One region of the Collinsella sp. BM28 genome, then DNA from elsewhere that is predicted to be linked to it. Evidence: predicted binding sites of a transcription regulator. Region 1 holds the regulator's gene; each other region holds the start of a gene.

Evidence for each region. The regulator NrdR, encoded in region 1, represses ribonucleotide reductase genes. The targets are predictions, from matches to a motif close to AAACACNATATATNGTGTTT.
Region 2: a site for NrdR is predicted at 2,383-2,402, ahead of ACX9NZ_RS07865 (ribonucleoside-diphosphate reductase subunit alpha). Genes of this name have one in related genera too.
Region 3: a site for NrdR is predicted at 4,973-4,992, ahead of nrdD (anaerobic ribonucleoside-triphosphate reductase). Genes of this name have one in related genera too.

The regions. Positions count from the first base shown of each region.
Region 1 covers NZ_JBTOLJ010000001.1:963,474-974,164, reverse strand. The annotation lists gene rny (ribonuclease Y) at 1-477, shown strand, start outside; gene ACX9NZ_RS04200 (ATP-binding protein) at 488-1,576, shown strand; gene ACX9NZ_RS04195 (stage V sporulation protein S) at 1,664-1,987, shown strand; gene miaB (tRNA (N6-isopentenyl adenosine(37)-C2)-methylthiotransferase MiaB) at 1,984-3,345, shown strand; gene miaA (tRNA (adenosine(37)-N6)-dimethylallyltransferase MiaA) at 3,342-4,262, shown strand; gene hflX (GTPase HflX) at 4,259-5,548, shown strand; gene ACX9NZ_RS04175 (heparan-alpha-glucosaminide N-acetyltransferase domain-containing protein) at 5,576-5,869, opposite strand; gene lexA (transcriptional repressor LexA) at 5,887-6,525, opposite strand; gene ACX9NZ_RS04165 (LysM peptidoglycan-binding domain-containing protein) at 6,684-7,151, shown strand; gene nrdR (transcriptional regulator NrdR) at 7,248-7,691, shown strand; gene dut (dUTP diphosphatase) at 7,696-8,139, shown strand; gene ACX9NZ_RS04150 (NCS2 family permease) at 8,169-9,482, shown strand; gene ACX9NZ_RS04145 (MGDG synthase family glycosyltransferase) at 9,561-10,691, opposite strand, start outside.
Region 2 covers NZ_JBTOLJ010000001.1:1,789,642-1,800,332, reverse strand. The annotation lists gene ACX9NZ_RS07875 (metallophosphoesterase family protein) at 1-1,082, shown strand, start outside; gene ACX9NZ_RS07870 (ribonucleotide-diphosphate reductase subunit beta) at 1,201-2,259, opposite strand; gene ACX9NZ_RS07865 (ribonucleoside-diphosphate reductase subunit alpha) at 2,427-5,027, shown strand; gene ACX9NZ_RS07860 (helix-turn-helix domain-containing protein) at 5,266-5,637, shown strand; gene ACX9NZ_RS07855 (FprA family A-type flavoprotein) at 5,756-6,940, shown strand; gene ACX9NZ_RS07850 (proton-conducting transporter transmembrane domain-containing protein) at 7,236-10,118, shown strand; gene ACX9NZ_RS07845 (NADH-quinone oxidoreductase subunit B family protein) at 10,131-10,685, shown strand; gene ACX9NZ_RS07840 (NADH-quinone oxidoreductase subunit C) at 10,686-10,691, shown strand, end outside.
Region 3 covers NZ_JBTOLJ010000001.1:581,439-592,129, forward strand. The annotation lists gene ACX9NZ_RS02430 (ABC transporter substrate-binding protein) at 1-239, shown strand, start outside; tRNA gene ACX9NZ_RS02435 (tRNA-Leu) at 448-537, shown strand; gene ACX9NZ_RS02440 (SpoIIE family protein phosphatase) at 658-2,964, shown strand; gene ACX9NZ_RS02445 (anti-sigma factor antagonist) at 3,017-3,745, shown strand; tRNA gene ACX9NZ_RS02450 (tRNA-Cys) at 3,879-3,952, opposite strand; tRNA gene ACX9NZ_RS02455 (tRNA-Gly) at 3,995-4,070, opposite strand; tRNA gene ACX9NZ_RS02460 (tRNA-Val) at 4,415-4,489, shown strand; tRNA gene ACX9NZ_RS02465 (tRNA-Gly) at 4,493-4,568, shown strand; tRNA gene ACX9NZ_RS02470 (tRNA-Cys) at 4,612-4,685, shown strand; gene nrdD (anaerobic ribonucleoside-triphosphate reductase) at 5,154-7,376, shown strand; gene nrdG (anaerobic ribonucleoside-triphosphate reductase activating protein) at 7,386-7,967, shown strand; gene ACX9NZ_RS02485 (GNAT family N-acetyltransferase) at 8,077-8,691, shown strand; gene folE (GTP cyclohydrolase I FolE) at 8,767-9,336, shown strand; gene ACX9NZ_RS02495 (biotin--[acetyl-CoA-carboxylase] ligase) at 9,477-10,364, shown strand; gene ACX9NZ_RS02500 (oxaloacetate decarboxylase subunit alpha) at 10,657-10,691, opposite strand, start outside.

The sequences.
Region 1 (10,691 bases):
CGTGCCGGCCTGTTGCACGACCTGGGCAAAGCCATCGACCACGAGGTTGAGGGCCCGCACGCGGTTATCGGCGCCGAGCTCGCGCGCCGTTACGGCGAGAAGCCCGCGATCGTCCACGCCATCGAGGCACATCATGGCGATACCGATCCCAATACGGTCCTCGACGTCCTCGTTCAGGCAGGTGACGCCATTTCGGCGTCTCGCCCTGGGGCACGCCGTGAATCCGCTGAGAACTACATCAAGCGTCTTGAGAAGCTGGAGGAGATCGCCAACTCTCATGACGGCGTCGAGCGCACTTACGCCATGCAGGCGGGCCGCGAGGTCCACGTCATGGTCCAGCCCGACAAGGTCTCCGACGCCGAATCGACTGTCTTGGCTCACGACATCGCCCAGCAGATCGAAGAGGAGATGGAGTATCCCGGCCAGGTTCGCGTTGTCGTGATCCGCGAGAGCCGCGCCATCGATATCGCCAAGTAGGCTGAACCTTATGGCAGACGGTAACGACCTCATCTCATTTATCGCCTCCATGTCGGGAGAGGGCAATCTTCGTGTTGAGGAGAATCTCGGTGATGGCTTCGTGCGCCTGCGGGTTTCCGAAGCGGAGCGTCGCCAGGCGAAGCACGATATCCAGCATGTTGAGGACATCGTCGTCGAGATGCTTCGCAATGCCCGTGATGCAGGTGCCAAGTCGATTTACGTCGCTACTATGAAGGAGGAGGGTGCTCGCACCCTCCTTTTCCTCGACGATGGTTCCGGTGTCCCCACTGAGATGCGGGAACGAATCTTCGACGCTCGCGTCACGTCAAAGCTCGAGTCCATGAAAATGGACCGATGGGGCGTTCATGGTCGCGGTATGGCCCTCTTCTCCATTCGCCAGAACACCCGGTCTTCCCGCGTGGTTGCTTCCGGAGTGAACCTCGGATCCTCCTTCTGCATTGTCGCCGATACCAACACGCTTCCCGAGCGCGCCGATCAGTCGACATGGCCCCAGACCGCAAAAGACGAGCAAGGTGTCCTTGCATGTGTGCGTGGCCCCCACAACATCGCCCGCGCGGTTTGCGAGTTCGCCTGTGAAGAGTTACACGACTGCGATGTCTATCTTGGCTCTCCGACTGAGATCGCCGCGACGCTGTACGCCCACGCACTTTCGCGCGTGGATACTACGCGACTTCTCTTCATCGATTCCGAGGATCGTCTCCCGGTCGTTGACCGGTTGGCCTGTGCCGCCGACGCGTCAGATTTCATACGTATCGCAGCATCTGTTGGCATCGAGATCTCCGAGCGAACTGCTCATCGCATTCTCGGCGGCTCGATCCCCTCTCTTCGTAGCGTCGCTTCGCGCCTATTACGTGAGAAGACGGACTCCGCTCACACTCCGGCACCGGTCGATCTTGCTCGCGACAGGCGAGGCCTTAAAATCGCCCAGGATGACCTTGCCTCATTCTCGCGCAGCATGGAGAGGGAGTTCTCGGAACTCGCGTCTCGCTATTACCTCACGCTCGTACACGATCCCAAGATCCGGGTTACGCGCGATCGCATTACCGTCACCTTCGATATCGGCAAGGATGAGACCTGACGGTCCACCTGCTTGCCCTTCGTCCTGCCCTGCGGTATCTTTGCAATCAATCTGACTAAATGCACTTTATACGCTGGAGAAACGCACATGGAATTCCTCAAGGTCTCGAGTAAGTCGTCACCCGCCTCGGTTGCGGGTGCCATTGCGGGCATGGTTAAAGATGGCGTTCCCGTCAATATGCAATGCGTCGGAGCGGGCGCCGTCAACCAGGCTATCAAGGCCATGGCAATCGCGCGGGGCTTTTTGATACCTACGGGTTTTGACATCTCCTGTGCCCCCGTTTTCTCCGACATCCTCATCAACGGTGAATCCCGCACGGCCATCAGGCTCTCCGTGTATGTGCATCACATCTCGATCTCCAACGCCGACGCGTTCGATTTCTCCGACGATTGTAAGCAGGTTTGCTCATGACTGACCTCTCCATCCTCTCCGGTAAGACGTATTTCATCCGCACCTTCGGCTGTCAGATGAACCTCCATGACTCCGAGCGCGTGGGCGGGTTGCTCGACTCGCTCGGCTGCCTTCAGGCGAGCGGACCCGAGGATGCCGATATCGTCATTTTCATGACGTGTTGCGTGCGCGAGGCGGCGGATACGCGTCTGTACGGCCAGTGCTCCTCTTGCAAGAGCCTTCCTAAGTCGCCGAGCGGGCATCGTGTGGTCGCGGTGGGCGGCTGCATCGCCCAGCGTGATGGCGAGGGTCTTCTCACCAATCTCGATAACGTCGACGTCATCTTCGGAACCCATTCAATCGCTCATGTGGGCGAACTTCTCGCTGACGCTTTTATTGACGGTTCCCGCCATGTCCGCGTTGAGGAAATCGACACGGGCTCTGCCACCGATATGCCCTGGCATCGCGAGACTGCCTATCATGCGTGGGTTCCCATCATGACGGGATGTAATAATTTTTGCAGTTATTGCATTGTTCCCTACGTACGCGGGCGCGAGAAGAGCCGTCCGATGGACGAAGTCGTCGATGAAGTCACCGGTCTGGTGCGTCAAGGGGTGCGATCGGTGACCCTGCTTGGCCAAAACGTCAACTCCTATGGGCGTGACCAAGGTTCCGCACCGCGCTTTGCCGAACTTCTCCGTCGTGTGGGTGACACGGGCATTGAGCGTATCTATTTCACCTCATCGCATCCCAAGGATTTGCTGCCCGAGACCATCGATGCGATGGCGGAGGTTCCCGCCGTCATGCCGCAGCTGCACCTTGCCGTGCAGTCCGGTTCCTCGCGCATACTCAAGCTCATGAATAGGAAGTACACGCGTGAGCAATATCTCGACCTCGTGCATCGCGTGCGCGATCGCATTCCCCATATCGCGCTTACAACCGATATCATCGTCGGATTCCCCGGTGAGACTGATGAAGATTTCGAGCAAACGGTAACGCTCGTGGATGAGGCCCGGTTTGCGCAAGCCTTCACCTTCATCTACTCCAAACGCGAGGGTACCCCCGCCGCGAAGATCGTAGATCCCACGCCGAGGTCCGTTATCCAGAAGCGTTTCGACCGTCTGGTCAAGCATGTCGAGCGTACCGCGTTCGAGTATAACCAGCATGCACTCGACACCACGGTTCCCATGTTGATAGAGGGAACTTCGAAGAAGAACGATCGCGTTTTGCAGGGCAAGAGTCCCTGGAACCAAACGGTTCACTGCCCCGTTCCAGATGGCGTCGATCCGCGTGAACTCGTCGGTAAGGTGCTCGACGTTCACATCGATGTGGCACGCACCTGGTATCTTTCCGGGTTGTCCACGAGCGAGCCACGATGAGCCCCATCATTGCCATCACCGGGCCCACGGCGGTGGGGAAGAGCGCCGTTGCCGACCGCGTTGCTCGTGCCCTGCACACCGAGGTCCTTTCTGCCGATGCCATGCAGGTGTATCGCAACATGGATATCGGTACGGCCAAGACGCCCGTATCGGAGCGATTGGTTCCCCTCCGCCTCATCGACCTCGTTGGCGCGAGTGAATCATATTCCGCTGCGCTGTATCAACGCGACGCTCGCGCAGAGATAGCACGGCTTCAGGAGGACGGACGCACTCCGGTTTTTTGCGGAGGCACCGGGCTGTATTTGAGGGCGGCTCTCGACGTCATGGAGTTTCCCAAAGGAAAGATCGACGATGACCGCCGCGCCTCCTACCTTGCCCTTCATGAGGAGCTGGGAGACGAGGGCCTCCACGCTCTTTTGTTTCGCCGTGACCCAAAGAGCGCCGCGGTGATTCATCCGCACAACGTCAAGCGCGTGATTCGCGCACTTGAAATGGCGGACGAGGGAGTTTCCTATGCTGAGAAGGCATCTGGCTTTTCGCACCCCCGTGAAGCATTTCCCCACGTCACATATGCACTCTCCATGGATCGCGAGCGCTTATACGAACGCATCGATCGCCGCGTCGATCTTATGATGGAACAAGGCCTTCTTGCTGAGGTTGAGCGGCTTTTGGAGGAGGGGGCGCGCGAATCCCTTACGTCGCGTCAAGCGATCGGTTATAAGGAAATCATCGATTACATCGATGGCGCGTGCACTCTGGATGAGGCAATTGATCTTATCAAACGTCGTTCACGCAGGTACGCCAAGCGTCAACTCGCTTGGTGTCGCCGTGATGTGCGCATGCGTTGGATCGACATGGACGAGCGGGGACTTGCGGGTGCCGTTGAATTCATTCTCTCGGAGGCAATGCACGGATGAGCCGTTTTGATCCTGTCTCCACGGCTCCTGTTCCTGAGCGTGCGATCCTCATGGGAGTCGATTGGCGTGATAACGCCTGGCCCATCGATAGGTCGCTCGACGAACTGGAGCGTCTTGCGGATACCGCGGGCGCCACGGTCGTCGCGCGCTTGACCCAAAAGCTCGATCGGCCGATTCCCAAATCGTATATCGGATCTGGGAAAGTGGAGGAGCTTCGCGGATTCGTCAACCGCCTCGATGCCGATGTCGTCATCTTCGACGATGACTTGAGTCCATCTCAGCAATCATATCTGGAACGTGCCCTTGGTGAACCCGTCAAGATCATCGACCGCACGGCCTTGATCCTCGACATCTTCGGCCTCCATGCCAGAACGCGTGAGGGACGCTTGCAAGTGCAACTTGCCCAGCTCCAGTATCTGCTCCCACGTCTTCGCGGCATGTGGAGCCATCTTGCCAAGGAGCAGACCCGTGGCGGCATCGGTAGCCGCTTTGGTCAGGGCGAGACCCAGCTCGAGGTCGATCGTCGCATGATTCGCAATCGCATCTCCGCGCTTCGCCATGAGCTCAAGGAGCTTGAAAAACGCCGAGCGGTTCAATCAAAGTGGCGAGCGAACTCTCCTGCTTTCCGGGTGGCTCTTGCCGGATACACGAATGCCGGAAAGTCGACCGTGCTGAATCGTCTGACGGGCTCTGATGTGCTTGCCCAGGATAAGCTGTTCGCGACGCTCGATCCAACGACGCGTTCATATGAACTTCCCGGTGGGCGCGCCATTACGATCACCGACACCGTGGGATTTATCCAAAAACTCCCACATGGACTCGTTGAGGCTTTCAAATCGACTTTATCGGAGGTTCGCGACTCCGATCTCATCCTTAAAGTCGTTGACATCTCAGATGATGACCGCCACCGGCAAATCGATGCGGTCGAGCATGTTCTTAGAGAGGTTGGAGCGGGAGCATGTTCCGCGGTAACGGTGTTCAACAAGATCGATCTGCTCGATTCCGATCATATCGAAGCGTTGAAGAGGCGTTTCCCCGATGCGGTGTTCTTCTCCGCGCTCACGGGCGAAGGTTTGCAGGACCTGCAAACGAGAATCGCACGTGAGGCCGCTGCATCTGATGCTCTCGTCTCATGTGAGATTCCATATCGCGAGGGCGCCTTAATTGCCGCGATCCGCAAGCAGGGGCAGGTACTTTCGGAGGCTTTTTTCGATGATCATGTCAGCATGGTCTGCCGTGTTCCCGCACGTATCGCGGCGCGTCTACAGCCATTTCGAACGGAATAGCATCGTGCTATCGTTTGACGGTCGATCTCACTGAAACACAGTCTCCAACACCATCAGCAGCAGCACTTGGTGCGTTGCATAGATGATCAACGAATGCCTTCCCATCCATGCCAATATCGGGATATGTTCACGGTGCATCCAATTTGGGTACGTACGGCCTTTTTGTTGCCAAGACCGTGCCAACGTCGCACTCGCCGTGTAGAGCAGGCTAAACGGTATGAGGGGATAAATATGATGACGGCACCGCGAAGCTCGTCGAAGCACGCGTTCACCAACGCTTGCACTACGATTATTCTCATGATGCGACGGCTCGTTCTGCATCATGGCGCATGCGATGTCTAGAATCGACGCATGAGCGCGACGACTTTACCCAAGATGGTGGGGTTGTCGGCGTAGATGGGTTCCATGGAATCGTTTTCCGGCTGTAGACGCACGCGCCCACGTTCCTTGTAGAACGTCTTGACGGTCGCTTCCCCGTCGATCATGGCGACGACTATTTCCCCGTTCATGGCGCTTTTTTGCTCACGCACCACGATGTAGTCCCCGTTGTAGATGCCAACGTTGATCATAGAATCACCGTGGACCTCAAGGATGAAGGAGCACGAATCGGTCGCGATCTCCGTGGGAAGGGTGAAGGTGTCCTCGACGTTTTGCTCGGCCAGAATGGGCAGCCCAGCGGCGACGCGACCCACGAGCGGCAGTGAAACCGTACCGCGCGTGGTGACTTCCTTGACCTCATCGAGCTTGACCGACGACCCGTCCGAGTTGAACACCTCGAGGGCGCGCGGCTTTGTCGCGTCGCGCTTGATGAGCCCGAGATCTTCAAGCGCGCTCAAATGGGCATGAACGGTGGAAGGGGAGGAGAGGCCGACGGCGGCGGCCATCTCTCGAACGCTCGGGGGATAGCCCTTCTCCTTTTGATATGAACGGATGAAGTCGTAGATCTGCTGCTGACGCTTCGTGATCTTGCGGGCCATAACCGCTCCTCTCAATACAAACATCTGTTCGCATTTCTCTTGACAAGAACAACTGTTCGAAGATAATAATACACGAACACTCGTTCTTGTGCCAGAAGTTTTGTCCGCACGGCTCGATATAACCAAAGGCGACAAGATGCAGAGCGGGAGGAGCGAATATGACTTCCACATCGTTTACCTACGGATCCCTGGCCCTCACGTTGGACCGACCCTCCACACCAGCCTTAAGCGTCGTCTCTGGCGGCGTGTCGACTGTTTCACACATCCAGCCCGGTCACTTCCAAGTTGCCGCACCCGATGTCTATGCGCGGGATCGTCCGGCACCTTCATCGCGGTCTCGCTTTATCCTCTTCGGCGTCGCGTCATTGGTCTTGATCGTAGCGTGTGCTTCCATCCTGTCCACAGTTTTCCAGGCTCGGAATGCGAGTCATGCGGCCTTCGTCGACACGCTGACGTCTAAAAATGTAACGGTCTCTGCCGGAGAGTCATTGTGGAGCATCGCGGAGGACAACCCCGTGGATGGGCTCGCAATCGAAGAAGCCGTCGAGGTCATGAGGGACTGGAACGGACTTACCAGCGCTTCGCTTCACCCTGGCATGGAGTTGGTCGTTCCCTCTGCAGGCTAGAACTATTACAACTCACCATATCTTGTGTTTCTAGCATTACGGCCCTCAACGCGTGGTATCCTAGCGAAGTTGTCGGATGTGAGGGGAGACGATGCCATGCGGTGTCCGAAGTGCGGCCATGATGACACGCGTGTGATAGATTCGCGTATGCAGGATTCCTCGAACGCCATCAAACGTCGTCGTGAATGCCGATCGTGCGGATACCGGTTCACCACATTCGAACGATGCGAGGACCCCATCGAGGTGCTGAAGAGCGATGGAACCACGCAGCCTTTCGACCGCAATAAGCTGCTCGTGGGACTTATGCGCGCAACTTCCAAACGCGACATCGATCTCACGCAGCTCAACGCGCTCATTGATGACATCGAACTGGAACTGAGGGGCGGGGCGCGTTCGGCTGTCAGCTCCCATGATATTGGCGATATGGTCCTCAAGCGCCTCGAGAAGATCGATAAGGTCGCCTACATCCGATTCGCGTCCGTGTATCGTGACTTCCAAGACATCGATGAGTTCCTATCCGAACTCGATAAGCTGAGGTGATTACATGTCCATGTTGAACGTGAACGTCAAGCGCCTGGATCCAACCGTTGAGTTACCCGCTTATGCATATGAGGGTGATGCGGGCTTGGACCTGCGTGCCAATGAGAGCGTCGACATCGCGCCCTTCGAGCGCGTCCTCATCCCCACTGGCCTTGCCATCTCAATTCCGGATGGGTACGCCGGGTTTGTTCAGCCCAGGAGCGGTATGGCTCTCAAGCGCGGTCTCACTATCGCCAACACCCCGGGGCTCATTGATGCCCACTATCGCGGTGAACTTAAGGTCATCGCCGTGAACCTTGATTCCCAGCAGACCATTCACATCGAGCGGGGAGAGCGTATCGCCCAGCTCGTCATCCAGCAGGTGCCCGTCGTGCACCTTACAGAGGTCGACGAACTCGACGAGACCGATCGCGGTAGCGGCGGTTTCGGGTCGAGCGGTTCGAAATAGTCGCTCCAGTCGTATAGGGGGAATTATCTATGGACCAGTTTTTCAAGTTGGGGGAGCGCAAGTCCGACGTGGCCACTGAGCTGCGTGCGGGACTGACCACGTTCCTGGCGATGTCTTACATCATCGTCGTGAACCCGCTCATCCTCTCCGCCGGTGGCGTTCCCGTCGCCGCCGCGGTGACCGCCACGTGCATCGGTGCCGCGGTCATGACGATCGCGATGGGCCTCATCGCGAACCGTCCGCTCGCCTGCGCCTCGGGCATGGGCATCAACTCCATCGTCGCGTACACGCTCTGCGGAGCCATGGGACTCGGTTGGCAGACTGCCATGGCTATCATCTTCATCGAGGGTATCGCCATCTTGCTGCTCGTGCTGTGCGGTCTTCGCGAGGCCATCATGGATGCCATTCCCGTGTCCCTGCGTCACGGCATCTCTATCGGCCTCGGCCTCTTCATCGCGATGATCGGCCTTAAGGATGGCGGCATCATCGTCGCCAACGAGGCCACCATGGTCGCCCTCGGCAAGGTGACCGACCCGGTCTTCCTCGTCGGCCTCATCTCCATCGTCGCCACCGTCGTCCTCTCTTCCATGAACGTGAAGGGCGCCTTGCTGTGGGGCATCGTCATCGCTTCCGTCCTCGGCATTCCGCTCGGCGTGACCGCTGCTCCCTCGAGCATCGTCGCTCCGCTCGATTTCTCCACCTTCGGCGCCCCGTTCATGGCGGACGCCGATGGCGTCATGGGCGTCGTCAAGGCCCTCACCACTCCCGCCTTGCTCCTCTTTGCCTTCTCGCTCATGATGAGCGACTTCTTCGACACCATGGGCACCGCCATGGCCGTTGCCAAGCAGGGCGAGTTCCTCACCGAGGATGGCAAGGTTGAGGACATCAAGCCCATCCTCATCGTCGACTCCGTGGCTGCAGCTGCGGGTGGCGTGTTCGGCGCATCTTCCATCACCACGTTCGTTGAGTCTGCCTCCGGCGCTGCCGACGGCGGTCGCTCCGGACTTACTTCCGTGACGGCAGGCGTTCTCTTCCTGCTCGCCGCATTCTTCTCCCCGGTTATCAGCTGCATCAGCTCCGCCGCTACCTGTGGCGCCCTCGTGTACGTCGGCTTTTTGATGATGAGCGAGGTCACCGAGGTCGACTGGTCGGACATCCTCGAGGGCTTCCCGACCTTCATGATCATCGTCGGTATCCCGTTCACCTATTCGATTTCCAACGGCATCGGTCTTGGCTTCATCGCCTACGTGGTCGTTGCTGCCGTGACGGGCAACCTCAAGAAGATTCGTCCGCTCATGTGGGTCGCCGCCGCCGCGTTCCTTGCGTACTTCCTGCTCGTGTAGAAATGCGGTAAGCACGTAGAAGGCTTTATGCGTCAATACAAGATGCCCTCGCGGTCATTTGTCCGCGAGGGCATCTTTCTACCGTATATGCGCGGGTTTTCCACCCCAGTAGAATTCAGCGAAATGTTGCTCGCGATCACACGGCACGCCGACCAGCCGCATCGTGCTGCAAACGATGTCCTGTGCGGCATCGGGACGGCGGAGTGCGCCAGCGTTGACGAGGAGACCGTGGAGCGCCTCTGAATTATCATGGAGATGCCTCAACTGCATGATGAGCTCGCGTGAGGTGGTAGCATGCATGCTCGCGCCGAAAGACGTGAGCATCGTCGTGTTCGCCTTCTCCTGCCCATACGATTTTCCAAGCAAGATCATCGGCAGCTCGGCGCACAGGCACTCCGTCACGGTAAGTCCGCCGGACTTGAGAATCGCCAGATCGCAGGTCCGCATGAGGGCCGCCATGTCGTCCACGTAATCGAGTACGGTGACGTTGGGAAGCTTCATGCCCTCGAACACGGAGCGCAGGTGCTTCGCGTATGCAATGTCCTTACCCGGCAGGAACACGAAGTGCATACTCTCGAAGCTGCGCAGGTAGGGAAGCGTCTCCTCCATGGCCGCCCGGAATCGCACATACGGCTGGGGTAGGGCGGCGCCTGCCATGACCAGCACCAAGGTCTTGTCGCCTGGCACCCCGAACGTCTCGCAATCGTGCTCGCGATTGCGCGGCTCGCTAAATCCCGGTCTGATGGGTATGCCCGTGACCTCGATGCATCGCTCGGGAACCTTTCGTGGGCGGAGCGTCTCCGCCATGAACTCGGTCGCGACGCAAAAGAGGTCGGTTTCCTTGTGTGGCCACCAACCCTCTATCTCGTAATCGGTGGGGACGCAGACGACGGGAAACTCCACACCTGTCATCATGCGGGCTCCAACGGCGGTATTTGCGGCGGTGATGTGTGTGCAAATGACGGCAAGGGGTCGCTTCTCAGTCACATAGTCGTTAAATGAGTGGAACATGATTCTGGACCACGCCGATCCACCGCCCCAGAGCAATCTGCCCGTGAGCGTATAGCGCCACGTAACATCGTAGATGGGCCTCGTGGCGCCCGTGAACGCCGCCGCAGTTTTGTTACCGTCGAATTTGATGCGCCCAAAATCGAGTACGTCGAGGACATCAACTTCAACATCATCGGGTACGCCATGTGCACCCCGCAT
Region 2 (10,691 bases), 830 kb from region 1:
TTGCCGTCGTGCTCGGAGACTTGAGCTTCCTTCTCAAGAGCTACGGAACGCTCGGCATCTGGTCGGACGCGGCCCAACAGCGAATCATTCTCGAGCAGCTGGATGGGGTTACGAGTTCCGCGCAGGTGCTCGCGCTGTCTCCCGACCCGTCGTTGGCCGCCGAAATCGAAGGCGTTGCTGCTTCGGTTCCCATGGCCGCTGCGGGATACTGGTCGTACTACATCGACGCTACCTCGTTTGCGAAGTTCATGGCAACGCTGTATGCCAATATCGATGCGCAGCTCTTGCAAGAGGGCAGGGGCGATACCTTGAACCTCCTGCGTTCTTTGATTGAGGTGCTGGTCAACGAGCAGGTTTCGGATGACGGCAAGACCCTGTTCGACCTCATCAAGTTCGCCTATGGCGATCATCTCTACGGTGACGAGACGTGTCCCAGCTGGGTCGAGGCAGCGACTGCGAACATGCGGCTGGCGGGTTCCGATTCCGAGGGGAATCCGACAGCGGACGGATCGCTCATCAGCTATTTGCGCGGTGCCATCAACAATGAGGAGAACTTGAAGGCACTCACCACCTTGCTCAAGAAGGTGAAGTTCAAGCTTGGCGACCTGTGCGTGAAAGACCAGGGCAGCGGCCCCATTACCCTGATCGGTATCGTTGCTTCGAATGTGGGATCGGTCCTAGGCTTCCTGGGCGATAATCCCGCCGACATGATCCCGAACATCCCGCAGCTCGCCGAACTCGCCCATGGCGCGCTGTATTCGCTCACGCACGACGAGAGCGTGCTGACCGACCGTAAGCTCGACCTCGCCTCCACTCTGACCGATCCCGACTGGAAGCCTGCGGGATCTGGTAGCACCGATGGCGGTAACGACGGTAGCGGCATCGCCGGCACGGGCACGGGCAACGGGACCTCAAACGGTAAGGGCACGGTCTCGAAGAAGAACCCCGACGGTACGCTGCCCCAGATGGGCGACTCGATGTCGCTTGCGTCCTTTGCGCTGATGGGCCTGGGTGCCCTCGCGGCGGCCTTCAAGGTCGGCCGTGGCAAAGATGCCGACGAATGGGAGTCGTTCGACGAGTAGTTAATCTCGGCAGACACACGGCACTGAGTGCTGCGAGCGCAAAGAGGGCGGCGGGACATCTCCCATCGCCCTCTTTGCACGATACGCAAATGGGGATAGCCCCTTTTTGCACATCTCTCTACAGGTCGTCCACCAGCGCGGTGCTCTTGGCATATGCGGTGGACTTCGCCTCGAAGAAGTCGGTCTTTACCATGTTCGCGTTGGAGTACTGGCTCACCCACGCCATGTCCTCGGGCTCGGAGCGATAGCCCTCATATAGCTGGCCAAATCCCAGCGAGCTCCAGCGCAGGTTGCCGAGGTACTTGATGTAGCCCTCGACCATATCGCCCGTGAGCCCGGGAATCGCATCGCCCAGTACGTAACGGCCCCAGGCGATTTCCTGGTGCACGCCCTCCTCGAGCATTTCTCTCAGCATCGCCACGTTCTCATCGGAAAACAGCTGCGGCTCCTCCTTTTGCAACTCGAGGATGATGCTGCGGAACAACCACAGGTGCGTGTTCTCGTCGCGGTTGATGTAGCGGATCTCCTGCGCGCTGCCGGGCATTTTGCCCATGCGTGCGAGGTTGTAGAAGAACATGAATCCGGAATAGAAATACACGCCCTCCAAGATGAAGTTCGCCATGAGGACGCGCAGGAACGTGCGCGCGTCGCGGCGCTCTTGGAACTCGTTGTACAGGTCGCCGATGAACGTGTTGCGCGCGAGCAGGTGCTCGTCGGTCTTCCATTGGTACAGAATCTCATTGCGCTTGGCGGGGTCGCAGATGGTGTCGAGCATGTACGAATAGCTCTGCGAATGCACGCTCTCCTGGAACGCCTGGATCGAGAGGCAGAGATTCACCTCGTTGGCCGTGATGTACTCGGCGATGTTGGGAAGGTTCGCCGACTGAAGGGAGTCGAGGAACACGAGGAACGACAGGATTTTGTCATAGGCGGCGCGCTCGGCGGGGGAGAGGCGCGGGTAATCTTTAACGTCCTGGGTGAGGTTGATTTCCTCGGGGATCCAAAAGTTGTTCATCGCCTGGCGGTACCAGCTTGAGACCCAGGGGTACTTCATGTTGTTGAAGTCGTTGAGGTTGGTGGTGTTGCCGCCGATCAAGCGGCGGTCGCGCACATCGATGTCGCCATTGGGGTTGAACAACGGTTTCTTAACGAGTGCCTGGCGATCTTCGATGGTCATGGCGAATTCCTTCCTTCCCGTTGGGCGCACGTATGATCCTTAGTGGTTTTAGTATACGATACAAAAATAGAAACAGTTAGGCTATGCTTATATACCCGACATATTGATAGAACGTATCACTCAGATGTCTATATATAGTGTTTTCACCGAGAACGCAAGGAGATGCCATGGTGCACGCAGCGGACGTCATCAAAAAACGCGATGGGCGTATGGAGGCCTACGAGGGCCGCAAGATCGTCGAGGCGATGCGTCGTGCTTTCGAGGAGGTCGCGCTGGGGAAGGCGGGCGCGTCCTCTGTCCCTGCGGTTTCGGCCGACGAGCTGGCGGCGCTGCTGTCGCATGTGGAGTCGGCAATGGCGCGTGAACAGGTCACGACCGTCGAGGGGATTCAGGACCTTGTCGAACGCGCCCTCATGGAGCGGGGACACTTCGACGTGGCGAAGAGCTACATCCTGTACCGTCACGAGCGTGCCGAGAGGCGTTCCGTCCGCTCCGATGTGGCGAATGCGGTCGCTGCGGGAGACGCCGACCTTGCCTCCGGATTGGACGATGCCCTTTCCCGCATCCAGCGGGACTTCGATGACCCCGTCTACGACCTTGCCATGCTTGCCGCGCGCTACCGCGCCCTCATCGGTGCGGACGCCACCGCGTCGGACCGTATGGCCGCCTTGGTCCGTGGCGCGGTTGAGCTCACGAGCCAAGAGGCGCCTCGCTGGGAGTTCATCGCGGCGCGCCTGCACGGGTTCGCGTTCAGCCGTGAGCTCATATCGACGCGCCGCGCGCTCGGCATCGACACGTTCGGCCAACTCATCCGCCATCTCACCGACCAGGGCCTGTATGGGGCGTATATCCTCACGGCCTATTCGGTCGCTGAGCTCGATCGGGCCGCGTCGTTTCTCGAGCCCGCGCGCGATGAGCTGTTCACCTACTCCGGCCTCGATTTGCTCATTCAGCGCTACGTGATCCACGCCCACGACCACACGCCGCTCGAGAGCCCGCAGGAGATGTTCCTTGGCATCGCCCTGCACCTTGCCATGAACGAGGACTCCCAGACGCGCCTCGAATGGGTTCGCCGTTTCTACGACATGCTCAGCAAGCTCGAGGTCACCATGGCCACGCCTACCATGAGCAACGCCCGCAAGCCCGATCACCAGCTCTCCAGCTGCTTTATCGACACCGTGCCCGACAGCCTGGTGGGCATCTACCGCAGCATCGACAACTTTGCCCAGGTGAGCAAGTACGGTGGCGGCATGGGCATGTATCTTGGCAAGGTCCGCGCCACGGGTGGATCCATCCGCGGCTTCGAGGGTGTTGCCGGCGGCGTTATCCGCTGGATTCGCGTGATCAACGACACCGCCGTTGCCGTCGACCAGCTCGGCATGCGTCAGGGCGCCGTGGCCGTCTACCTCGACGCCTGGCACCGCGACCTGCCCGAGTTCTTGAACCTGCGCACGAACAACGGCGACGACCGCATGAAAGCGCATGATGTTTTCCCCGCCGTATGCTATCCGGACCTGTTCTGGCGCATGGCGGAGGAGAGCCTTGATCAGGATTGGCACCTCATGTGCCCGCACGACATCTTGATGGTGAAAGGCTACGCGCTGGAGGACAGCTACGGCGAGGAGTGGGAGCGTCGGTACCGTGACTGCGTCGCCGACCCCCGCATCCCCAAACGCACCATTCTCATCAAGGATATGGTTCGCCTCATCCTCAAGAGTGCCGTCGAGACGGGTACCCCGTTCGCGTTTATGCGCGATGCGGTCAACCGGGCCAACCCCAATCCGCATGAGGGCATCATCTACTGCTCCAATCTCTGCACCGAGATCGCGCAGAACACAAGTGCAATCCAGGAGGTTTCCCGCGAGGTTGTCACGGAGGATGGCGACACGGTGGTGGTGACCACCGCGCGTCCGGGCGACTTTGTGGTCTGCAACCTCGCGAGCCTTTCGCTCGGACGCCTGCCCGTGGAGGACGACGCCGTCATGGAGCGGGTGATCGAGACGGCCGTGCGCGCGCTCGACAACGTCATCGACCTCAACTTCTACGCGCTTCCCTACGCCCGGCTCACCAACCATCGCTACCGTTCGATCGGCTTGGGCGTATCGGGGTACCACCATATGCTCGCCAAACGCGGTGTGAGCTGGGAGAGCGATGAGCATCTGCGTTTTGTGGACGAGGTGTTCGAGCGCATCAACTACCACGCGATCAGCGCGAGCGAGCGTTTGGCGGAGGAGCGCGGCGCGAACGGGGTCTTTGAGGGTAGCGACTGGCAGAGCGGTGCATACTTCGAGAAGCGCGGGTACCTGGATGGAGAGCCGAGTCTGGGCGTTGGGCGCTGGCGCGAGCTCGCTGCGCGCGTACGCGAGCACGGCGTGCGCAACGCCTATCTGCTTGCCGTGGCCCCCACCAGCTCGACGTCGATCCTTTCGGGCACCACCCCGGGCATCGATCCCATCATGCGGAAGTTCTTCCTGGAAGAAAAGAAGGGCGCGATGCTGCCTCGTGTTGCCCCGGACCTTTCGCCTCGCACGTATTGGTACTACAAGCCGGCGCACTATATCGATCAGCAGTGGAGTGTGCGGGCGGCGGGTGTGCGCCAGCGTCATATCGACCAGGCCCAATCGATGAACCTGTACATCACGAACGATTACACGCTGCGCCAGGTGCTCAATTTGTACCTCGAGGCCTGGCGACGGGGCGTCAAGACCATCTATTACGTGCGGAGCAAGTCACTCGAGGTCGAGGAATGCGAATCCTGTTCCGCATAGAAGGTGGGGAGGGGCGTCCGCGAAGGTCTGCGGACTGTTCGTTTGGAAGTAACATATGTCCATAAACTCACAGATGTGCTCTCTCTGTGCGCTTCGACATATACCTGTTTTTTAAGTGGGCTTACGTATGAGGGCAATCTATACTGGCACGAATCCGATATACCCGATATGCCGATCAACGTAACAGAAACGAGCGACTCGAGAGGTGAACCCCGTGGTGGATCAAAAAACAGGACGAGTGTACAGTGCTAAGGTGCGCCGTCAGGCGGTCGCCGCGCTTTCGGAGGGTGCAGGTCATCGCGCCCTTGCCTCGAAGTTGGGGATACCCGATGCGACCGCACGTCAGTGGGCGCGCGCCTACGCGGTTGGCGGTAGGGCCGCAGTGCTCAACGCCGGTTCGCGCCATCGGGTGTATCCCTATGAGCTCAAGCTTTCTGCCGTGAAGGATCGCTTGGAGAACGGCATGACCGTGCGCGAGGTCATGATCAAGCATGGCATCCCGAGCGAGTCCTCCGTCAAGACGTGGTGCCGCCAGTATCGGGAGCATGGTGCCGAGGCTTTGGTGAATAAGCCCCGCGGCGTCAAGCCAAAGAACCGCCCCCTTGACTAATCGCTCCGCTGTTAGAGCGCGGCATGGGGTTATGTTCCCATGCCGCGCCCTCTTTTTGCGCACATGCTAGAATGCTGTCTCGAATCAGCGGCTGCAAACATGGCAGAAAGGATTCAACATGCTGAATGCAATCGAGATCTCCCCTAAGGTCTGGTGGGTTGGCGGCATCGACTGGAACGAGCGACTGTTCCACGGCTATACCACCGAACGCGGTATCACGTATAACGCTTATCTCATCATGGATGAGAAGATCACCCTCATCGACACGTGCAAGGCAACGTTCGCGGACGAGCTCGTCCAGCGCATTTCCCAGGTGGTCGATCCCGCCAAGATCGACGTGGTCATCACCAACCATGTTGAGATGGATCACTCCGGCTCCCTGCCGGTGATTCACAAGATCGCCCCGAATGCGCAGATCTATGCCAGCGCTGGGGCGGGCGTCAACGAGGTCCGCGCGCATTTTGGCATCGAGGCGACTCCGGTCAAGAGCGGCGACACCCTGTGCATTGGCGAGCGCACGCTCACCTTTGTGACCACTCCCATGGTTCATTGGCCCGACAACATGGTTACGTATTCCGACGTCGACCAGATCCTGTTCTCCAACGATGCGTTTGGCCAGCACTACGCCACTACCAAGCGCTTCGACGACGAGAACGACCTCTGCGAGATCTTCAAGCAGGCCAAGAAGTACTACGCGAACATCGTGTGGCCCTACGGTATGCAGGCACACAAGGCCCTCGAGGCGGTCAAGGCCCTCGAGCTCAAGATGATCGCCCCCAGCCACGGCTGCATCTGGCGTTCGCATATCCCCGAGATCCTCGAGCGCTACGAGGCTTGGACCACGTATCAGACCGAGGAGAAGGCCGTGGTGGTCTTCGATTCGATGTGGCATTCGACCGAGTCCATGGCGCGCGAGATCTGCGACGCGTTTATCGCAGAGGGTGTTTCCGCCCAGCTTATCGATGTCAAGAACACGCACATCTCCGACATCATGCTCTACATGTGCGATGCCAGGTACGTTGCGGTCGGTTCGCCCACCCTCAATTCCAACATGCTGCCCACCGTGGCGAGCTTCCTCACCTACATGCGCGGTCTTTCGCCCAAGAACGACCAGCGTATCGGCCTTGCCTTTGGCTCCTACGGTTGGGCTCCGCTCGGCCCCAAGCAGGTGTACGCCGAGCTCGAGAACGCGAAGTTCCAGCTGCCGGTGCCCGTGGTTGCCCAGCAGTGGATTCCGAGCGAGGAGAACCTCTCCGAGCTGCAGGACACGGTCCGCAAGATGATCGAGGCCGCCCGCGCGTAGCGCGCACGATTGGTCATGCGCGCACGATTATGCAATCGAGCGACATGTTCACCGTGATGGGGCGTCATAAAACAATATGTGTGGGGTTTATTCGGAACGACCGAGTAGACCCCCATTTTTTATCGCGCCTTGCGGGAGTCCCACGAATGACGGCGCCATGGGGCAATGACGGCACAATTGGCGATCTCACGCCGCTTGCCGATTGAAAGGACTAAACTTATACGTCTGACATAGTCTGCCGCAGTACACCTGCCGCTTTGCGTGTGAGCGACAGCCCAATGGAGGAGAGGGACCTATGGGACTGATTTGGTGTTTGATCGCGGTGCCGTTGATCACGGCCGCACTGTTGCTCGTCTTTAAGGGCGAGCGGGCGCGTCGACCCATCACGATTGGTGGAGCGGCGGTGACGGCGGCGATGTCGGTGCTCGTTGCCGCGCAGACGTTCACCGTTGAGGCGGGTGCCCTGCATGCCATTGCAAGCTTTGAGTTTTCGCAGTCGACGAGCTATGTGATCTCCTGGGTCATGACGGCAGTCGACATCGTGCTGTGCGCGGTGATCTTGTGGAGTGCCATTCGCTACAAGAATCGCATCGCGCTCGCGCTTGGCCTGATTCAGACGGTGGGCATCGTGCTCTTTGCCCAAATGACCTTGGGAGCCGGCCCGAGCCACATGCTTGCCGTGCCCGTATATGTGGATACGCTTTCACTTATCATGATCTTGATCGTGGGCCTGGTCGGTAGCGCCATCTGCGTGTACGCGTTGGGTTACATGCATGACTTCCAGCACCATCAGCCCGCCGATGCCCCCGATCGCCGCCATGTCTTCGCGGCGCTCATGTTCACCTTCTTGTCGGCCATGTTCGTGATCGTGGTTTCGGATAACCTGGAGTGGCTGTTCACCGGATGGGAAATTACCACGGTCTGCTCCTTCCTCATGATCGGCTACACCCGCACGCCCGAGGCGATTAAGAACTCGTTCACGCAGATCAACCTCAACATGGTGGGCGGTCTGGCGTTCCTCGCCGCGCTCATCCTCGTGCACGCGGCGGGGCTGCCCATGTCGCTCACGAGTCTGATTGCGGCGGGGAAGGGCACCCAGGCGGATCTGCTCATCGTGCCCCTCATGCTGCTCTCGGTTGCCGGCCTCACCAAGGCTGCGCAGATGCCGTTCCATCGCTGGCTGCTGGGAGCCATGGTCGCCCCCACTCCCACGAGCGCGCTGCTCCACTCCTCCACCATGGTCAAGGCGGGCGTGTTCCTGCTGGTCAAGCTTGCCCCCCTGTATCTGGTGTTCCCGGCGGCATCGACGATGGTGGTGCTCGTGGGTGGCATCACCTTCGTGCTGTGCAGCTTCATGGCCATCACGCAGAGCAACGCCAAGCGCGTACTCGCGTACTCGACCATCGCCAACCTGGGCCTCATGTCCGCATGCGCGGGTGTGGGCACCGCCGAGGCCGTTTGGGCCGCCATCTTCCTCATGATCTTCCATACGGTGTCCAAGTCCACCTTGTTCTTGTGCGTGGGCACGGTGGAGCACCGCATTGGCAGCCGCAACATCGAGGACATGGATGGCCTTTTCAGCCGCCTGCCCCATCTCACGCGCTTCATGATGCTCGGCATCATGGGCATGTTCGTGGCGCCCTTTGGCATGCTTGTCTCCAAGTGGGCGACGCTGGTGTCCTTCGCCGAGACGGGCAACGTGCTCTTTCTCATCATGTTGGCGTTCGGTTCCGCTGCTACCTTCTTCTATTGGGCCAAGTGGCTGGGCAAGCTCTCGGGTGTTTCCCAGAAGGCCGAGAACCAGGAGGCGGGTGTCCACAAGAGCGAGTGGGCGGCCATCGGTTTTATCTCCGCGCTGCTGCTCGTCTGCTGCGTGTGCCTGCCCTTGATCTCCCAGGGCGTGGTTGCCCCGTACCTCACCTTTGCGTTCGGCGACGCGCCGCAGCTCATCGACATGGACAATATGCTCATCATGGCCGTGATCGTGGTGTTCATCGCCATTGTGCTGCTCACGCCGTGGGGCCGCGCCACCAATAAGCGCCGTATGGCCGTTTATCTGGGCGGCACCTGCACCGATCCCGATAGCCGTCGCTACCACGGCTCGATGGGCCGCACCATGACGTCGTCCAAGCGCAACTGGTACATGGCCGACATCTTCCCCGAGGGTGCGCTGAGCACGATCGGCCTCATCCTGTGCACCGCCGTGATCCTTATGGGGTTCGCCGCTTGCTTCATCTTCGACCCCGCCGTACTCGCCGGCGGCAGCTTCCTGGTCGAGCGCACCGTGCGTCTGGTGGGTCCGGGGCTGGGCGGCATCGCCGTGGGTGTTGTGGTCTTTGGCGTGTGCGCACCTATTGCCGGTTGCCTGCTTGACGGCCTTGACCGCAAGGTGAGTGCCGGCATGCAGGGCCGTGTGGGTCCCCGCCTGCTGCAGCCCTACTACGATCTGCGCAAGCTCCTCGTCAAGGAGCAGGCGACGGTCAATGCGGTGGACGAGGCGTACGTCACGTGCGGACTGATTTTCGTGGTCCTCGCCGGTGGCCTGTTCATCTCCGGCTCCAACCTGCTCATGTGCGTGTTCCTGGTCACGCTCGGCACGCTCTTCGTGATCGTGGCGGCGTACTCGTCACGCTCCCCCTATTCCGATACGGGCGCCGACCGCGAGTGCCTGCAGGTCATGAGCTACGAGCCCATGCTGCTCATCATGACGGTGGGCTTCTTCACCGCCACGCAGTCCTTCGACATCGCATCGCTCACCACGCTCGAGAGCCCCATCATCTGCGTACTTGTGCCGATCTTCATCGGCCTGCTGTTCATCCTCACTATCAAGCTGCGTAAGTCCCCGTTCGACCTCTCCTACAGCCATCACGCGCACCAGGAGATCGTCAAGGGCATCACCACCGAGATGAGCGGCCGTACGCTCGCCATCGTGGACGTGATGCACTGGTGCGAGAGCGTGCTGTTCCTCATGTGGGTCGGCATGTTCTTCATTTGGGATAACCCCATCTCGTTCGCAGTCGCCGCCATCGTGATGGCGCTCGTGTGGTTCTTCGAGGTATGGATTGATAACAACTTCGCCCGCGTCAAGTGGCAGCTCTGCCTCAAGCTCGCGTGGCTCGTGGCGCTCGTGATGGGCGTCGTCAACCTGTTCTACGTGCTCATCACGCCGTTTATCTAAGGGAGCTATGAGATGGGATACTCTTCGAAATCGCCGTGGCTCATCCATTACGATGGGTCGAGCTGCAACGGCTGCGACATCGAGGTGCTCGACTCCATGATGCCGCTCTACGACATCGAGCGCTTTGGCATTATCAACACGGGCAACCCCAAGCACGCCGACATCTTCTTGGTGACCGGCTCTGTGAACGCGCAGAACATCGAGGTCGTGCGCCATATCTACGATCAGATGCTCGAACCCAAGGTCGTGGTGGCCTGCGGAATCTGCGCCTGCACCGGCGGCGTGTTCCGCGATTGCTACAACGTGATCGGCGGCGTGGACAAGGCCATTCCGGTCGACGTGTATGCGCCTGGTTGCGCCGTGCGTCCTGAAACGATCATCGACGCGGTGCTGCAGGCCGTGAAGATCTTGGACGAGAAGGCCAAACTGATGGCGGAGGGCAAGGATCCCGCCACCGCGCCGCGCGCGGGCATCCTGCCTCCCAAGGGTTGCGCCTGCGCTCAGGATGCCGATGGCTCCACCGCAAATTCCACCGCCGCGAAGACCGACGAAAAGAAGGAGGCGTAGATGTAC
Region 3 (10,691 bases), 380 kb from region 1:
GCTCATGGGCGGGATACGAAGATGATGCGCTCACCGCCGCCCTCACCACCATGGCCGAGCAGCGCGACGCGACGGAGCGTACCGAGCGCGCAAGGGAGGCCCTTGTCCTTGCGTCCGAGGCGATGCCGATGATCCCCCTGGTGCATCCGGCGTATGCCAAGGTCGCATCTGATCGCGTGCAGATGGCGAATGTCTTGCCGAACGGGCTCGTCGATCTTGGTTCCGTAGAGCTCGTCTAGCCCTAAATCCCCAGCGGGGAAGGGCGGATCTTTCTTACTGCCAGGCCCCGCCTCTCACCTGCGTTCAGAGGGATCTTTGCAGGTACTTCTTGCAAGGAAGTCTTCTGCAGGCCCTTTCGCAAAACTTTTTTGAAAAAGGGGCTTGCGCGAATGATGGGACTCGGGGTACTATCTTCCTCGTTGCAGACGCGGTAACGCGAAAGCAAACGTCGGAGTGGCGGAATTGGCAGACGCGCTAGCTTGAGGTGCTAGTGACCACATTTCGGTCATGCGGGTTCAAGTCCCGCCTCCGACACCACGCATGTGAAACGCGAGCCCGGTTTGGGTTCGCGTTTTTGCTATATATCGCACGCGGCCGTGCGATTCGCCGGCAGCCCCCTCGCGCGTCCGCGTTATGTTGGTACGGCGGAGGTGGCGCATGGAACATATGCACAACGAGGAATTGAGCGACGTCGCCCGTTTGGTCGAGGTGACGAGTGACGCCGTCGCTATCTGTGATGCCGACGGCGCGGTACGCCATGTCAACCGCCAGTTTCTCGTCCTCCAGAAGATGAGCCGCTCCCAAGTCGTCGGCGCCGACATCAAAGACCTGCTCTACAGTTCGGGATTTGAGCGAGCCGCCGGTCACAAGATGCCTTTTTCGTCCGATGGCGAAGAGAACACGCTGATGCTCAAATTGCCCGACGGCTCCTTCATCCCCGTACGCGTACGTGCGCTTGAGCTCATCGAGACGGAGAAGGGCGACTGCCATGCGCATCGATATGTGGTCGCCATCCGCAGCCTCGAGGAGCAGTACGCCCACGATCGCAAGACGCAGCGCCTGCTTTCTGAGCTCCAAGCCGCCAATAAACGCCTCTCGGGCACGCTGTCGGTCATCATGTCCACGGTGGGCTCCAGCGATATGTCGACGTTGCTGGACACGGTGCTCAACCGCATGGCCGACACGCTCGATGCGGCGGGAACGACCATCTACTTTGCCGAGGGTGGCGGCTTCAAGCTGCGCGGTGTGAGCCGAGGCATTGCGGCCAGGTATGTACCCGATTTCATTCCCTATGGCGCGGGTGTGCCCACCCACGTCCTACGCGAGCAACGAGCCTGCCGACTGTCGCTGGTGCCCGTCGATCCCGCAGACCCTACGGCACCCGGCGCCTTTTATGACCTCGATGCCCGTGTGCGGCACAACGTGCGCCTGCAGGACATGCCTCCATTCAAGACCATGATTGCGGTCCCCGTGTACTTTGGAACGCAGGTTTTGGGCGTTGTTGAGCTTGGCTGGACGCGCCCGTGCAATCCGCGCATCTACGACGTCCGTGTTCTCGAGGTCATATGCGATTATCTGTCCATTGAGTTGATGGGGGTGGTGAGCAGTCTGCGTGCCGCGCGCACCTCGTCCCTCACGCGCTCGCTTAGTCGAATTCGCGAGCTTTTGTACGCGAACGGAAAGGACCCCATTGCGGCATGGACCGAGATGACAAGCGAAGTCACTGAGCAGTTGTCTTGCCACCTTTTGCCCGTGTTACATGATGTGGAGCGCGGTGCCTACGTGATTGACTTTGATGGCGGAAGCCGCATGGACCTTCCCTGCGACGTTGAGGAAATGTTTTTCTCGGTGACGACTCCCGCTGCCCGAGTGGGCGCTCCCGCATCGGCCGACCTGCTTGGTGACGAGGCGGGTGCCCTCGCGGCGCCCGAGCCTCCCAAGCAGATTCGCTTGGCGCGTGTGGACCGCATCACCTGGGTCGGTGAGTGGCTTGAGCGTCACGGCCTTCCGTGCCAGGGCGTTTTCGTGGATATGGGTCGCGAGCAAGACGAGGGCGCATTTGTCGAAGACGACGGCCCGTTCGCCGCCGTCCTCCCGCCCCGTCGATTCTTGTTGCTACGTGATGATTCCCAAGAACCCGTGGACGATATGGAGTTCGATTACCTGACGCATCTCGCGCATGACTTCGAGCTCATCATGGACGGGGCCGTGCAGCAGAAGAGCGAGCGTCGCATTGCCCAGACCTTGCAGGCTGGCATGCGCAACGACCTTGGGGTTGTTCCGGGCATCACCTCGGATTCGCTGTATTCTTCCGCCACGCGCCAAGCGCTCGTGGGGGGCGACTTCTACACCCTCATCCGCCTGCCCGACGATCGCGCCGTGATGATTTTGGGCGATGTGTCGGGAAAGGGCGTGGAGGCTGCGTCGATGTCCGCGCTCGTCAAGACGGCACTCACCGCATATGCCTGGGAGGGGGCGAGCCCGGCGCGTATGGCGCGGTCGCTCAACCGCATGCTCATGAGTTTCTCGCGCGTGGAGACCTTCGTGACCATGTTCATCGCAAAGCTCGATCTGCGCCATGGGCGCGCGACGTATTGTTCGGCCGGCCATCCCCCCACCATGCTCGTGAAGGCCAACGAGGCCGATGGCGTGGAGGCGGAGTTGCTGAGCGTCCAGTCGGGTGTGGTGGGCGCCTTCTCGAGTATGGTGTACGAGAACGGTACCTTCTCGTTTAACCCCGGGGACATTCTCTTTATGTACACCGACGGTGCCATCGAGGCCCGCGATGCTGCAGGCGAGTTCTTTGGCGAGGCTCGTTTGCGTGAGGTGCTGCTTCGTGCCGCTGCTGAGGGCGTTGAAGGCCTGTGCGCACAGGTTCTGGATGAGCTCGATGCATTTACGGGTTCGGCACTCGATGACGATATCGCCCTCGTGGCGTTGAGGTTCGACCGGCGCGGCGTCTGATGCGTTTGCGTGCGAGGGTATCGGTGGACGGTGAACGGGGAACCATAGCAACATGAACGAGTGGAATGACATAGCCGTAATCGCCCCGGCGGGCGATATCGATATCGCTTCGGTACCGCGCCTGCGTGAGCAGGTCGATGCCCTCATCGAAAACGGGGTACGGCGCATTCTGGTGAACTGCCAGAATGTGAGTTTCATCGACTCGACGGGGCTGGCGTTCCTGCTCGTGCGCGCGCGGACGCTATTCGATCGCGAAGGGCTGCTCTCGCTGGTGAACACCTCTCCCCAGGTGGTTCGCTTTCTCCAGATCGCCCGCCTGCTGGACGCCCTGCATGTTTCGGCCGCAGAAAAGCCGCCTATTCCGGTGCTTGCGCCCGATGCGCCGCCCCTGTGGAGCAAAACGCTCGCCATTCGACCCGGCGTCGAGAACCTGGGCATGTACCGGCACCGCATCGCTGAGTTGCTGGGTGGCCTGCCGCTGTCGCGCGATGACTGCTTCGACACCGCTTTGGCGGCGGGCGAAGCGCTGTCGAATGCCTACGATCATGCCTGCGGCGGCAAGGGGAGCACCATGACGGTGATCGCCTACACCGACCGCGTGGTGATCGAGGTGCGTGATTGCGGGTGCGGATTCGAGATCGCGGACGGCGAGGAACCTCCAGGGAGTCGAGAGCGCGGTCGCGGCATCCGACTCATGCGCATGTTGGTCGATAGCGTCGACGTGCGCCGTCGCGTCGACGCGCCTGGCACGCAGGTGCGCCTTATCAAGATGATCGCTTGATGCTCCTGCGGCGGGGCGGGGATCGCATTCGTTGCCACTGGTTTTGTTTTGGCGCCTGGGCAATGACCCCTCTTGACGAGCATGGTCTGGTACGGAAAAGGGCACCCCAAAGGATGCCCTCAATCAAATCATATGGAGGCGGCTCCCGGATTCGAACCGGGGGTAAAGGCTTTGCAGGCCTCTGCCTTACCACTTGGCCAAGCCGCCGAATGAATAGAGCCGATTCTTCAATCGGCTCTTTACAAACGATGGAGCGGACAACGGGGCTCGAACCCGCGACCCCAACCTTGGCAAGGTTGTGCTCTACCAACTGAGCCATGTCCGCTTGCGAGAAAGTACTATACGCAATCAGACGATAATGTGCAAGTCATTTTTCATGATTGTTTACGCTGCTGGGGTGATCCTTGGGGTCGTCCAGACAGCGACCGCCTGTCCTCACGGGCACGCCGCGACAAGTCCGCACCGGTGCCGCGGCGACGAGTTCTTGCCGCAGGGCTCGTTGGCTTGCGTGAGTCGCAGGCATCCTCCTCGAGATCGGTGCGCGGTAATCTGCGTAAAACCCGAGATTAGACTGCTGTTTCAAACAATTTTAAAAAAGATGGAAAAAGTTGTTGACCGAACGCTCGTATCTGGGCTATATTAATCCCCGCGCTGATGCGCACCTGAGTTGGGCGATTAGCTCAGGGGGAGAGCACTACCTTGACACGGTAGGGGTCACAAGTTCAAATCTTGTATCGCCCACCATAAGCGGACATGGCTCAGTTGGTAGAGCACAACCTTGCCAAGGTTGGGGTCGCGGGTTCGAGCCCCGTTGTCCGCTCCATTATATGCGCCAGGGCCGATTTCAATCGGCCCTTTGCATATAAGGCGAAGTGGCCAAGTGGTAAGGCAGAGGCCTGCAAAGCCTTTACCCCCGGTTCGAATCCGGGCTTCGCCTCCATATGATCATGCTGGGCACCCCACGGGGTGTCCATTTTTTCTTTCGTTCCTCCGCGTTCCGAGTGCGCGAAGCCCAATCACAACATATAGGCTTCCTGCGGTTATGGTGAGGGTCTCTTGTTCCACTTGTCGGCGACTGGCGGAGAACTTGTGGACACCTCGGTTGCGGCTCCCGCGAGCATTTTGTCATCCATGCAGGTGGGGGACGGTGGGCTCTCTCCTAGCAATTCGGGTCAATTTGCAACCTTGAATGAGAGGAAAAATTAGCACATTGCTTCTGACCTGCTAAAACACAACATATAGTGATTCCGTTTACGGATGTCACCAGATATTGATGGCAAAATGCCGTATCATACTTGTGAAAGGCAATGATGAGCCTCGACCCCGCTGCCATATGCAAATGCGTGGGGCCGGGGCTTTCCTATCCCGTAACGAAGTCACGAGCAAGCTTGGGTCGCGGAGGAGTCACATGAAGATCATCAAGCGCAGCGGTTCCGAGGTCACGTTTGACCTCCAGAAGATCATCAACGCCATCAACGGCGCCAACAGTGAGGTCAAGAGCAGTGAGCGCCTCACCGATCGTCAGGTTCGCTACGCCGCGGAAAACGTCGCCGACCGCTGCGAAGAGGCCGGCCACACGGTCTCCGTCGAGGAGATCCAGGACATGGTCGAGGATGAGCTTATGGCCCTTGATCGCTTCGAAGTCGCCCGTCGTTACATCATCTACCGTTACGTGCAGGGCCTCAAGCGCCAGAAGAACACCACCGACGACAAGATCCTGTCACTCATCGAGTGCAACAACGAGGAAGTCAAGCAGGAGAACTCCAACAAGAACCCGACCGTCAATTCGGTGCAGCGCGATTACATGGCCGGTGAGGTTTCCAAGGACCTCACGCAGCGCGTCCTGCTTCCCGCCGAGGTCGTTGAGGCCCACAACGAGGGCATCATCCACTTCCACGACTCCGATTACTTCGCCCAGCATATGCATAACTGCGACCTCGTGAACCTTGAGGACATGCTGCAGAACGGCACGGTCATTTCCGGCACGCTCATTGAGCGCCCCCACAGCTTCTCCACCGCCTGCAATATCGCCACGCAGATCATCGCCCAGGTCGCCTCCTGTCAGTATGGCGGCCAGTCCATCTCGCTCACGCACCTCGCACCGTTCGTCGAGGTCAGCCGTCAGAAGATCCGTCGTCAGGTCGAGGCGGAGCTCGTCGAGCTTGGCGTGGATGCCCCCGAGGAGAAGGTGTCCGAGGTCGTGGAGACCCGCCTGCGCGATGAGATCCGCCGTGGCGTGCAGACCATCCAGTATCAGGTCGTCACCCTCATGACCACCAACGGCCAGGCGCCCTTTGTGACGGTGTTCATGTACCTCAATGAGGCCCGCAGCGAGGCCGAGAAGCGCGATCTTGCCATGATCATCGAGGAGACCCTGCGCCAGCGCTACGAGGGCGTGAAGAACGAGGCGGGCGTGTGGGTCACCCCCGCGTTCCCCAAGCTCATCTACGTCCTCGAGGAGGATAACGTCCGCGAGGGCTCCGAGTACTTCTACCTGACCCAGCTCGCGGCCAAGTGCACCGCCAAGCGCATGGTGCCCGATTACATCTCCGAGAAGAAGATGCGCGAGTTCAAGCTCTCAAAGGGTGAGACCGAGGGCAACGGCGATTGCTACACCTGCATGGGCTGCCGCAGCTTCCTCACGCCCGATCGCTCCGGCAACGGGTATGACAACGTGGCCCGCGCCAAGAACTACGAGCCCGGCAAGCCCAAGTACTATGGTCGCTTCAACCAGGGCGTCGTGACCATCAACCTGCCCGACGTCGCGCTCTCCTCGCAGGGCGACATGGACAAGTTCTGGGAAATCTTCGATGAGCGTCTGGAGCTGTGTCATCGCGCCCTGCGCTGCCGCCATGAGCGCCTTCTGGGCACCCTGTCCGACGCCGCGCCCATTTTGTGGCAGTACGGTGCTCTGGCGCGCCTGGACAAGGGCGAGAAGATCGACAAGCTGCTTTTTGGCGGCTACTCGACCATCAGCCTCGGCTATGCCGGCCTGTACGAGTGCGTGAAGTTCATGACGGGCGCCAGCCACACCGATGAGAAGGGCACGCCGTTCGCCATGGCGGTCATGCAGCGCATGAACGACAAGTGCAACGAGTGGAAGGCCGCGGAGGACATCGACTACTCCATCTACGGCACCCCGCTGGAGTCGACCACCTACAAGTTCTCCAAGTGCCTGCAGCGCCGCTTCGGCATCATCCCCGGCGTGACGGACAAGGGCTACATCACCAACAGCTACCACGTCCATGTCTCGGAGGAGATCGACGCCTTCGACAAGCTCAAGTTCGAGAGCCAGTTCCAGCGCCTGTCCCCGGGCGGCGCCATCTCCTACGTCGAGGTGCCCAACATGCAGGACAACCTCAAGGCGGTCATCCGCGTCATGCAGTACATCTACGACAACATCATGTACGCGGAGCTCAACACCAAGAGCGACTACTGCCAGGAGTGCGGCTACGACGGCGAGATCAAGATCGTCGAGGACGACGGCAAGCTGGTGTGGGAGTGCCCGCATTGCGGCAATCGCAACCAGGAGACGCTGAATGTCGCCCGCCGCACCTGCGGCTACATCGGCACGCAGTTCTGGAACCAGGGCCGCACGGAGGAGATCCGCGATCGCGTGCTGCATCTGTAGGGGAATCGGATGAACTACGCGGAGATCAAGCACTTTGATATCGCCAATGGCGAGGGAGTGCGCACGACGCTGTTTGTGAGCGGGTGCCGCCGTGGGTGTAAGAATTGCTTTAACGAGGTGGCGTGGAACTTCGCCGCGGGCAAGCCCTTCACGGCCGAGGTGGCCGACGAGATCATCGGGAGCCTGCGCCCCGATTACGTGGACGGGCTGACGCTGTTGGGCGGCGAGCCCATGGAGCCCGAGAACCAAGAGGGCCTGGTCGAGTTCGTGGAGCGCGTTCGCAAGGAGTTCCCGCGCAGCTGCGGCAAGACCATCTGGTGCTTTACAGGCGACACATGGGACCGCGAGCTCGTGGCGGGTGGGCGACACCATACGGAGTTCACCGACCGCTTGCTTGCCTGCATCGACGTGCTGGTGGATGGCCCCTTCGTCCAAGACCTGCACGACATCACGCTGCGTTTTCGCGGTTCGTCCAACCAGCGCATCATCGACATGCCCGCCACGCTCGCCGCGCTCGCTGCGGGGGAGGCCCCCGCGGACGCTGTGCGTCTGTGGAGGGACGCCGAGGTGTACGCAGCGCATTCGATGTAGGCGCGGTCGGCGAGGACGGGATGGGCCGCGCGGTGGTCACGGCATCGCGGCAGTCGGTGGCGTTTGATGTGTGTCACCACGGCATGTGGCGCACGGGAAAGGGGAGACGATGCGAACGTTGGAGACAGATAGGCTCGTGCTGCGTCGCTTTACCGAGGCGGACGCGTCGGCGCTGTTCCCCATGATGAGCGATGCGCAGGTGAATCGTTTCTTGCCGTACGCCGTGCACGGGAGTGTGGCAGATACGGCGAGCTATCTTGAGGAGAATTACCTGCGATGGTATCGCGCGGCCGACGCGGACGAACGCCGCTCGGATGGGCTGCCGCTCGACATGCATTGCGCGATTTGCCGCAAGCGCGGCCGCGTAGAGGCGGGCGAGTTGCTCGGCTTCGTGAGCATCGACGCTGAGGGCGACGCATATGATATGGGGTACGCCCTGGCTCGCGATGCGCAGGGCCAAGGTTTCGCGACCGAGGCGGTGCGAGCGATGCTCGGTGAGGCTCGCCGAGCGGGCTATCCATTCGTCACGGCGACGCACGATGAGCTCAACCCGGCATCTGGTCGCGTGATGGAGCACTGTGGCATGACATATCGCTATTCGTATCGAGAGCACTGGCAGCCCAAGGGCATTGACGTGGTATTCAAACTCTGTCAAATCGACTTCGCGCCCGATGCGTCAACCTACTCGGGCTATTGGGAGCGCTACCCACAGCATTGGGTGTAGAGGCCGCATGGTGCGGCTCGTGTCTTCCGGCGCGTGGTACGATTGTCGATATTATCTGCGGAAAGTGAGTGAAACATGGTCGATCAAGATAAGGTGTGCGAGGCGGTTCGCCTGCTGCTCGAGGGCATTGGCGAGGACCCGACGCGTGAAGGGCTCCTCGAGACGCCCGATCGAGTTGCACGCATGTACGCCGAGCTCGCGGGCGGCATGGATCAAAGCGCGGCCGCGCATCTATCTAAGACCTTTTCCGTTACCGAGAGCGGCCTCGTCATAGAGCGCGATATCCCGTTCTACTCCCTGTGCGAACATCATCTGCTGCCCTTTTACGGCACGGTGACCATCGGGTATATTCCGAATGGGCGCGTGGCGGGGCTTTCCAAGCTTGCACGCACGGTCGAAGTGTTCGCCCGCCGACTTCAGCTGCAAGAGCAGCTCACCGGCCAGATTGCCGACGCCCTCATGGACAATCTCGACTGTGCCGGGGCCATCGTGCTCATCGAGGCCGAGCACCTGTGCATGACCATGCGCGGCGTGCAGAAGCCCGGCACCAAGACCACCACGCTTGCCCGTCGTGGCGTATGTGCCGAGTCCGGCGTCGAGGCCGCGCAGTGGGAAGAGCGTTTCTTCCGCATGTTGGGGAGATGACACCGGCTGGCGTGCGGATGGTAGCATAACTAGGAAAAACTCCCCGATTTCGCGAAGTTTTGTCGAGTTGTGCTACCAGTTGGCCGGGCATCCGTGGGAGGTCTACCGGCCGTCAGCGGGGAGGAAGATGGCGGGGCCTTATGGACAGTCTAGAACCGATCGAACTGCGCTCTGAAGTGCCCTCGACGAACGCCGAGATGAAGAGGCGCGGCCGCGTGGGTGCGCCCCATGGTGCCGCGCTCAGGGCACTCGTCCAAACTGCGGGACGCGGGCAGCGCTCGCACGACTGGGCGTCGCCCGAGGGTGGCTTGTACCTATCCGTCCTCATCCGTCCCGAAGTCCCGGGCGAGGCCCTGCCCGCCCTGCCCGTTGCCTGCGCCTTGGGCGCCCTGGGGGCACTTCGCGAGGTGGGATGTCCCCGTGCTCGACTCAAATGGCCAAACGACATCGTGGTAGGTAATCACAAGCTCGCTGGTATCCTGACCGAACTTGTCGCAACGGGCGAGGACGTTTTCGCGGTGTGCGGTATTGGGGTGAACATGGAAGCCCCCGTCGTATCGACGCGATCGGGGAGCATTGCCGCGCTGCATCCGACGGGCTTGTTGGACGAGCTCGCACCGGGCATGACGCCTCCGTCGCTCGAGGACCTGGCAGAGCTCGTTCGAAAGCGCATCTTGGATGCCGCCTCGGATTGGGAGGCCGCTTACGGGAAAACCGCGGCGTACCGCGGGTCGGGGAGGCCTGTTGCGCGCGTTCCGGGATATGACATTGCCCGATGGGCGGAAGACCCCGTTCGCGGCGGCGCCGAAGGTCCTCTGGCACCCCTTCTGGCACCTTATAACGCTTGCCTTGCCTTTGTGGGACAGCGGGTGCGCGTATATGCCATCGACGGTGAGGAGCGAGCGCAGGGGACGTTTTTGGGAGTCGACGGGTATGGCCGCGCGCTCGTCGCGCAGCGGGACGGTTCGGTTGCCGGCTATGATGCGGCGGATGTCTCGATTCGTCCGCTCTCGCTCATGGGCGAGTAGCCCGAGTGCCTTAAGGTCGAAGACGAGGGGCCAGCTCCGTCTCGGCGGTTTACGGCGACGAGGCACGTGTCCAAGCGTGGTCTCCATGAGGGAGTTTGCGGGGTCAGAGACGTCGCTTCCAGTCCGTCTATCCTCGGGCTCACGCCGTCCTTGCCGAACCGATCTCGGCCCGCAAAAAGCGCCCGCGGCGTTGCGTGCCGCGGGCGCTGTGCGTTCATGGTGGCGGCCGAGCAGGATATCGGGCCGGGAGCTTGACGTCGGGCCGGGAGCCGGCCTGACTGTCCGGAGCCCCCTATGCCACGTCGATGGAAACGTTGACCTCCTGCA